2 regions of the Agromyces sp. Marseille-Q5079 genome follow, and region 1 is predicted to be linked to the other one. Evidence: riboswitches for the same ligand, from Rfam matches in the RefSeq annotation. Region 1 holds a riboswitch; the other holds the start of a gene.
The links. A riboswitch is a leader RNA that binds a small molecule or an ion and turns the genes downstream of it on or off. The one in region 1 is predicted to bind thiamine pyrophosphate.
Positions count from the first base shown of each region.

Region 1 (4,406 bases):
CGCAGGGGATCCGCCGCGGCATCCGCACCGTCGCCCTCGGTGCCCGGGCCCTCGGCGCCGGCAGCGTCGGTGAGCCAGCACGCGTGCAACTCGAGCTCGCCGACGAGGGCGCCGTGCGCCGAGGACGCCCAGAACGCCTGCGCCGCGGCATCCGGTGCCAGGCGCGAGGCCTCGGCGAGCACGCGGGCGTAGTCGCGCAGGTAGAGCGCGTCCTGCGCGAGGTAACCGAGGAACGGCTCGCGCTCGAGCGTGCCGTCGGCGAGCCCGCAGATGAAGGGCAGGTCGTCGATGGCGGCGCGCACGTCGGCGATGCCCGACCACCACTCGGCCTCGATCTCGCCTGTGGTCGGTGCGGTGCGCAGGCCGCCGCGCGACCAGAGCCCCGCGAAGTGGCTCACGGGCCCGTGGCCGCCGCCGACCTCGAGCGCCTCGCCGTGGCGGAGCGACTCGCGCAGCCACCGCCGCGCCTCGCCGACCGCCTCGGTCCAGTCGCCGAGTTCGGCCTGCAGCGTCGCGATCGCCGACGACAGCGAGCATCCGGTGCCGTGCGTCGCGGTCGTCGCGATGCGGGCACCCGCGAACTCGACGACGGTGGCGGATGCCGCGTGCACGAGTGCGTCGGGAGCGTCGGCGCCCGCGAGGTGTCCGCCCTTCGCGAGCACGCGCGCGCCCGTGGCGGCGGAGACCGCCTCGGCCTGCGCGATCGCCTCGGCCCAGGTCGCGGCCGGCGCCTCGCCGGCCAGCACCGCGAGCTCGAGCAGGTTCGGGGTGATCAGGTCGGCGAGGGGGAGCAGCTCGCGCAGGGCCGCCTCGGCATCGGCGTCGAGCAGCCGGTCGCCGCTCGTGGCCACCATGACCGGATCGAGCACCACGATCGGCACCTCCGTCCGTCGCAGCCAGTCGGCGACGACGTCGATCACGGACGCGTTCGCGAGCATGCCGATCTTCACCGCGTCGACCGTGATGTCGTCGCCGATCGCGTCGAGCTGCTGGCCGAGGAACGCGGCCGGCGGCACGTGCACTCCGCGCACGCCGCGCGTGTTCTGCGCAGTGAGGGCGGTGACGGCGCTCATGCCGTAGCCGCCGGCTGCCGCGATCGACTTGAGGTCGGCCTGGATGCCGGCACCGCCCGACGGGTCGCTGCCCGCGATGCTGAGCACGCGCGGCACCCGGCGTGCGCCCGCTGCGAGGTCGGCGCCCACGCCCGCGCTCATCGTGCACCCCAGGCCGCGGCGAACTCCGCGGCGGCGTCGCGCGGCGAGGGCGCGGCGCAGAGCGCCGACACGACCGCGACCCCGGCCGCGCCCGCGTCGCGGAGCGCGGCGACATCCGCCAGGGTGATGCCGCCGATCGCGACGCACGGAAGCTCGGCCTCGGCCGCGAACCGCGCGAACCCGTCGATGCCGAGCGCCGGCGGATGGTCGGGTTTCGTCGTCGTCGGACGGATGACGCCGACGCCGAGGTAGTCGACGTCGCGGCGGGGCATCCGGCGCAGGGCCTCGAGGTGTTCGCGCGCATTCGCGGTGAGGCCGACGACCGCGTCGTCGCCGAGCAGCTCACGGGCGACGGATGCCGCGGTGTCGCCCTGTCCGAGGTGCACGCCGTCGACCGGCAGCCCGCGCGCGCGAGCGGCCGCCGCGACGTCGACCCGGTCGTTCAGGAGCAGCGCTGCGCGCCCGTCGATCGCGATCGCGAGCGCCTCGAGCTGGCGCAGCAGGTCGTCGTGAGTCGCGGCCTTGTCGCGGAGTTGCACGACGCGCACGCCGCCGTCGACGGCGTCGGCCACGACGGCGGCGACCCCTCGCGGCCCGCAGAGGGCGGCATCGGTGACGAGGGTGATCGAGAGGTCGAGGGCGGTGCGGGCGGTCATGCGGTCGCCTCGGCGGTCTCTGCGGCCGGCGCCGCATCCGTCACGGAGACCTTCGCGCGGGCGACGACGGTCTCGGGCGTGACGAGCGCGAGCGCGTCGAGGAAGGCGGGGCCGAAGCTGCCCGGTCCGGCCGAGCCGGCGGCCGCGATCTCGGCCGCGACCGTGTAGACGACGGTGGCGGCCACGGTCGCCGCGAACGCGTCGTCGTCGGTGCCGCGAGCCGCGCCGAGGAACGCCGCCGTCACCGCGCCGAGCGCGCAGCCGCCGCCCGTGATGCGCGTGAGCACCGCGTCGCCGTTCGCGATGCGCGCGGTGCGACGCCCGTCGGTGATGAGGTCGACGGGGCCGGACACGGCGACCACCGCGCCGTGGGCGAGCGCGAGGTGCGCGGCCGCCTCGGCGGCGGCATCCGTGCTGTCGGCCGCGTCGACGCCGCGCCCGCCGGCGCCCGCACCCGCGAGCGCGATGATCTCGCTCGCGTTGCCGCGGATCGCGGTCGGTCGCTGCGCGACGAGTTCGCGCGCGAGGGCCGTGCGCACCGGCAGGGCGCCGATCGCGACGGGGTCGAGCACCCACGGCGTGCCGGCGGCGGATGCGGCGGCCACGGCCTCTCGCGCGGCGTCGCGCTGCTCCTCGTGGGGCGTGCCGAGGTTCACGAGCAGCCCCGACGCGATGCCGGCGAACAGGCCGGCCTCGACGCGGATGTCGACCATCGCCGGGGCGGCGCCGATCGCGAGCAGCGCGTTCGCGGTGAAGTTCGTGACCACGCTGTTCGTGATGCAGTGCACGAGCGGCGCGGACTCCCGCAGGCTCGCGAGCAGCCGTGCGCTGGACGCGGCGAGATCGGCGGGGCCGGCCTCGCCGAAGCCGCTCTCGCCGAAGCCGCTCTCGGCGGCGCCGGCTGCGGCGTGGTGGGCAGGGTCGATGGACAGACGATCGCTCACGCGACATCCCTTCGCTAGTTCGAACTAGATCAGGTTCGACGGGTGTGTTCTCAGCCGCGGTCGCCCTGGCAGGGCTGGAGCGCGGCACCCCGTGTCACTGCGGGCCAGCCTACCGGGACGGCGGATGCCGCGTCGCGAGGTGACGTGGCGCCGTGGGCGATGCGCCTGCGCGTGCCCCCGGGCTGCGCCTGCGGTGGCGTCTGCGTCTGGACCTGGACCTGGACCTGGAACTCGACCTGGACCTGGACCTGGAACTCGACCTGGACCTCGACCTCGACCTCGGGAGCACCACTTTGCGGATACGGTGCCGGAGTGCCGGAGTGCCGGAGTGCCGGAGTGCCGGAGTGCCGGAGTGCCGGAGTGCCGGAGTGCCGGAGTGCCGGAGTGCCGGAGTGCCGGAGTGCCGGAGTGCCGGAGTGCCGGAGTGCCGGAGTGCCGGAGTGCCGGAGTGCCGGAGTGCCGGAGTGCCGGAGTGCCGGAGTGCCGGAGTGCCGGAGTGCCGGAGTGCCGGAGTGCCGCGCATCTGCGGAGCGGCACCCCGGTGGTGCTGGCGATCGCACGCGTTCGTGCTCCGTTCGCCCAGGTTCGAGCTCCGTCCGGCCCCCAGTTCGAGGGCGAACGTCCGCTGAGGTGTGGTGGTCGTCCGACGCGGCGGCTACGGTTCTCGCAACACCCCGCCGGGTCGGCGATCCTCCGTCGGACGATCTCCACTCGGCTGATCGCCCCCGGGAACGTTCCTCCCCGGGCCCGGCGGGGTCGTCACTCCCAGGGATGCGCGGCGGGACCAAGGATGCGCGGCGGGACCAGGATGCGCGGCGGCATCGGGGTGCGAGGCGGGATCCTTGCGGGCCATGGCAGTCTGGCCGTATGACCTCCGGCCGCGCACACCGCAACCACCGGGTCGCCGTCCTCGTCCTCGAGGGCGCGAAGCCGCTCGACGTCGGCATCCCGGCGCAGATCTTCGCGACCCGCCAGTCGATGCCGTACGAGGTGCGCGTCTGCGGCGCGGCGCCGGGCCCCGTGACCGGCGGCGACGGCCTCTCGTACCACGTGGCCGACGGGCTCGAGGCGTTCGAATGGGCGGAGACGATCTTCATCCCGGGCTACCGGCATCCGGATGTCGAGGCGCCGCCGCCTGTCGTCGTCGATGCCCTCCTCGCCGCCCATGAGCGCGGGGCGCGGATCGCGGCGATCTCGACGGGTGCGTTCGCGCTCGCCGCAACGGGCCTGCTCGACGGGCGTCGTGCCACGACGCATTGGCACTACACGCGCGCGCTCGCGGCGCGGCATCCGCTCGTGCAGGTCGACGAGAACGTGCTGTTCGTCGACGAGGGGCGCGTGCTCACGTCGGCCGGTGCGGCGTCGGGCATCGACCTCTGCCTGCACCTCGTGCGCCGCGATCACGGCGTCGCGCTGTCGAACCACGTCGCCAGGCGCCTGGTGGCCGCGCCGTACCGCAGCGGCGGCCAGGCCCAGTACGTGCCGCGGGCGCTGCCCGACGACCTCGGCGAGCTGTTCGCGGCGACCCGCCACTGGGCGATCGAGCGCATCGACGAGCCCCTGACGCTCGATGACCTGGCGCGCAACGCGAA
Region 1 covers NZ_JBPEJF010000001.1:684,661-689,066, reverse strand. The annotation lists gene thiD (bifunctional hydroxymethylpyrimidine kinase/phosphomethylpyrimidine kinase) at 1-1,214, opposite strand, end outside; gene thiE (thiamine phosphate synthase) at 1,211-1,870, opposite strand; gene thiM (hydroxyethylthiazole kinase) at 1,867-2,691, opposite strand; TPP riboswitch at 2,804-2,916, opposite strand; gene ACR3IO_RS03145 (GlxA family transcriptional regulator) at 3,682-4,406, shown strand, end outside.

Region 2 (4,406 bases), on a different contig from region 1:
AGACGATCGAGGCCGTGCACGCCGAGGCCTTCGCCAAGCTCACTCCCGCGCAGCGCGCGCAGGTGTTCAGCACCCTCGCGGCGCAGGCGCCCGTGGGCGAGCGGCTCGTGTCGGATGAGCCTTCGGCGCTCGCGAGGGCCGCCACTCGCGCCGAGCTGCGCGCCCCGGGCACCATGGAGCGCACGTTCAGGTCGACGGATGCCGCGAACGGACGCGGCGTGCCGTCGTACGGATCCATGATGGGCAGCTCGATGCTCGGCACCATCATCGGCGTCGTGGTCGGCTCGATGCTCGTCCAGGAGTTCCTGCCCGACTTCGGCGGCGACGTCGCCGGCGGTACCGGGGAGACATCCGCGGATGCCTCCGGCGATGCCGGTGCATCCGGTGACTTCGGCGGAGATTTCGGCGGGGACTTCGGGTTCTGAACGCCTCCGGTCTGCGATGACGGTGGCCTGGCGTAGGGTCGCACCGTGAGCAAGCAGGACGGCTCGTCGAGGCAGGTCACCACGGGGCCCGTGGACGATTCGGCGACCCCGATCCTGCACGTCGACATGGACGCCTTCTTCGTGTCCGTCGAGCTGCTCTCTCGCCCCGAGCTCCGCGGCAGGCCCGTCCTCGTCGGCGGAACGGCGGGTCGCGGCGTCGTGGCGGCCGCGAGCTACGAGGCGCGCCGGTACGGGGTCAACTCGGCGATGCCGATGTCCGTCGCCCTGCAGCGCTGTCCGAACGCCGTCGTGCTGCGCGGCAACTACCCGGCGTACTCCGAGTACTCCAAGCGGGTCATGGAGATCTTCGGACAGATCACGCCGCTCGTCGAGCCGCTCTCCATCGACGAGGCATTCCTCGACGTCTCGGGTGCTCGACGCCTGCACGGCACGCCCGCCGAGATCGCCTGGACCATCCGCCAGCGGGTGCAGGCCGAGACGGGACTCACCTGCTCGATCGGGGTCGCGGCGACGAAGTACGTCGCCAAGGTCGCCTCGAGCAGGTCCAAGCCAGACGGGATGCTCGTGGTGCCGGCGCACGAGACGGTCGCGTTCCTGCATCCACTGCCGGTGTCGGCGCTCTGGGGCGTGGGCAAGGTCACCGAGGAGACCCTCGCGCGCATCGGGCTCCGCACGGTCGGCGACGTGGCCGCGATGCCGGCCGACGCGCTCGTGAGGGCCGTCGGCCCCGCGCTCGCGGGGCGCCTCGCGCGACTCGCGGTCGGCGACGACCCGCGCGAGGTGCACACCACCCGCACCGAGCGCAGCATCGGGCACGAGCAGACATTCGGCCACGACCTCACCGACCCGGTCGCGATCCGCCGCGAGCTCCTGCAGCTCTCGGGCAACGTCGCCGTGCGGCTCCGCAAGGCGGGCCTCGTCGCCCGCACCGTGTCGCTGAAGCTCCGCTACGGCGACTTCCGCACGCTCACGCGGTCGCGAACCCTCGCCGAGCCCACCGACGTCGCGCGCCGCATCTACGACGAGGCGTCCGAGGCGCTCGAGGGCCTCGTGGGCGACGGCGCGCGCGTGCGACTCATCGGCGTGCGTGCTGAGAACCTCCGCGAATCGGGCACCGGCGCCATGCTCTGGGATCCCGATGAGGAGTGGCGCGATGCCGAGCGCACGATCGACCAGGTCACCGCCCGGTTCGGCAAGGGCGCGGTGCGGCCCGCCGCGCTCGTGCAACGTGAGCAGGAGCGCGAGCAGCGCCGCGCGGCCAGAGGCGACGAGCCGTTCGACCCGAATGCCGCGGCGTGGGGCTGGTAGGCATGACCGCGCGCCGGTAGCGTGGCCACATGGCTGAACTCGTGCTGGACCTTGCAGAGACCGTCGCCGGCGTCGGCGTGAAGACCGCGTACGGCGAGACGATCGACATCGACGGCGTGAAGGTCGTCCCGGTGGCGCTCGGCTACTACGGCTTCGGCGCCGGCAGTGGCGGAGCGATCGACAACGTGCAGGGCAGCGGTGGTGGCGGCGGGGGGCTCTCCATTCCGCTCGGCGCCTACGTGGGCGAAGAGGGGCGCGTGCGGTTCGAGCCGAACATCATCGGCCTCGTCCTGGTCGCGACGCCGTTCATCTTCGTGGTCGGCCACGCCCTGAAGTCGGTCATCCGCGCACTCAAGCGCTGAGCCGCCCAGCTCGCCGCCCTGCGTTCGGTGAACGTGAGGGATCGTCTGCGTGTACGCTGATCTCGAACACGGGAGTCCGGTGAGCCGGGCTGAGAGGAAGGTTCTCAACCTTCGACCGTCGAACCTGATCTGGGTCATGCCAGCGCAGGGAGGCATTCGCATCTCATTACCCGTGCCGCTTTCATCGAGGGAGAGGGCACGACAGTGCACGCATCATCAACATCATCCGCCGCGACCGCGGCATCCGGTTCCTCCGCACGCCCCGAGCGTCCCAACCTCCGCTGGCGCGTGGTCGACATCGTCGTGGCGAGCGTCGTCGGCGTGGCCGTCGGCGTCGTCTTCTGGGCGTGGGGCGTCGTGTGGGGCCCGATCTCCGCGCCCATCGAAGCCCTGCTGCCCGGCCTGCAGGCCGCGCCGGCGGCGTTGTGGGTGGTCGCCGGCGTGCTCGGCGGGCTGATCATCCGCAAGCCCGGAGCCGCACTCTACACCGAGCTCGTCGCGGCGATCGTCTCCGCCCTCATCGGCAGCCAGTGGGGCGGCCTGCTCACGATCGAGGCCGGCCTCGTCCAGGGCATCGGCGCAGAACTGGTCTTCGCGATCTTCCTGTACCGGTACTGGCGCTTCCCCGTGGCCCTGCTGGCCGGCGCGGCCGCCGGACTCGCCATGGCGATCAACGACCTCGTGCTCTACTACGCCGGCGCAGCTTCGTTGTTCGCCACGATCTACGCGGCGTCGGCGGTCGTCGGAGGGGCGGCGATCGCCGGAGGTCTCTCCTGGCTCGCCGTGCGCGGTCTCGCGCGCGCGGGCGCGCTCGACCGCTTCGCAGCCGGGCGCGAGCTCCGGGCGGTCTGACGTGACGGGCGTCCGCACGCCCGCCGCCCCGGCCTCGGTCACGGCCCGTGGTTGGGGGTGGCGGCATGCCGGTCGGCGGTCGCCGGCGGTGCAGCACCTGGATCTCGACATCCGGCCCGGCGAACGGGTGCTCCTGCTCGGGGCATCCGGGGCCGGCAAGTCGACGCTGCTCCACGGCATCGCCGGTGTGCTCGGCGGCGACGAGGACGGCGAGAACCTCGGCGAGCTGCTCGTCGACGGTCGGCGTCCCTCGGCGGCGCGCGGCCGGTCAGGCCTCGTGCTGCAGGATCCCGATGCCCAGGTCGTCATGGCCCGGGTCGGCGACGACGTCGCGTTCGGGTTGGAGAACCTCGGCGTACCCCGCGAGGAGATCTGGTCGCGCGTCGGCCAGGCGCTCTCCGCGGTCGGACTCGACCTGCCATTCGAGCACTCCACCGCGGAGCTGTCGGGAGGCCAGCGCCAGCGACTCGCCCTCGCGGGCGTGCTCGCGATGCGTCCGGGCCTCATCCTGCTCGACGAGCCGACCGCGAACCTCGACCCCGAGGGCGTCCGCGACGTGCGCGACGCGGTCGCTCGCGTGGCCGAGGAGACCGGCGCGACGCTCATCGTCATCGAGCACCGAGTGCCCGTCTGGCTGCCGATCGTCGATCGGGTGATCGTGCTCGGCGGTGGGAGCGCAGGTGGTGTGCTCGCCGACGGCGTTCCCGACGTCGTGCTCGCCTCGCAGCGTTCCACGCTCCGCGACGGCGGCGTCTGGCTTCCCGACGAACGACCCTGGCTGGCACCCGGGCCGACGCTCCCGGCATCCGGACTGCTGGCCGGAGAGGCACTCGCGATCGGGCGCAGGCCGGATGCCGTGGTTCGCGAGGGCCTCGACGTCCACGTCGACGCAGGCCGGATCCTCGCGATCTCCGGACCGAACGGCGTCGGGAAGTCGACCCTGGCACTGACCCTGGCGGGGCTCCTGCGGCCGCTCGACGGACGGCTCACGGCATCCGGCACGCTGGCGACCGGGCTGCGCGGCGAGCCGTGGCGCTGGCGCTCCCGCGACCTGCTCGCCCGCATCAGCACCGTGTTCCAGAGTCCCGAGCATCAGTTCCTCACCGGTTCGGTGCGGGCCGAGCTCGAGGTCGGCCCTCGCGCGCTCAAGCTCCCCGAGACCGAGCGTCGCACCCGGATCGACGAACTGCTGTCGGTGCTCAGGCTCGAGCACCTCGCGGGCGCGAACCCGTTCACGCTGTCCGGAGGGGAGAAGCGGCGGCTGTCGGTCGCCACGGCCATCGCGACGCGGCCACGCCTGCTCGTGCTGGACGAGCCGACCTTCGGGCAGGACGCCACCACCTGGCGGGAGCTCGCGAAGCTGCTCGTCGGGCTTCGTGACGACGGCGTCGGCATCGTCGCGGTCACGCACGACGACGCGTTCATCGAGGCCGTCGCC
Region 2 covers NZ_JBPEJF010000004.1:410,457-414,862, forward strand. The annotation lists gene ACR3IO_RS12495 (hypothetical protein) at 1-425, shown strand, start outside; gene ACR3IO_RS12500 (DNA polymerase IV) at 471-1,754, shown strand; gene ACR3IO_RS12505 (hypothetical protein) at 1,784-2,116, shown strand; TPP riboswitch at 2,184-2,284, shown strand; gene ACR3IO_RS12510 (ECF transporter S component) at 2,321-2,968, shown strand; gene ACR3IO_RS12515 (ABC transporter ATP-binding protein) at 3,057-4,406, shown strand, end outside.
Region 2: linked by a shared signal. The riboswitch ahead of ACR3IO_RS12510 (ECF transporter S component) and the one ahead of thiM (hydroxyethylthiazole kinase) in region 1 are both predicted to bind thiamine pyrophosphate.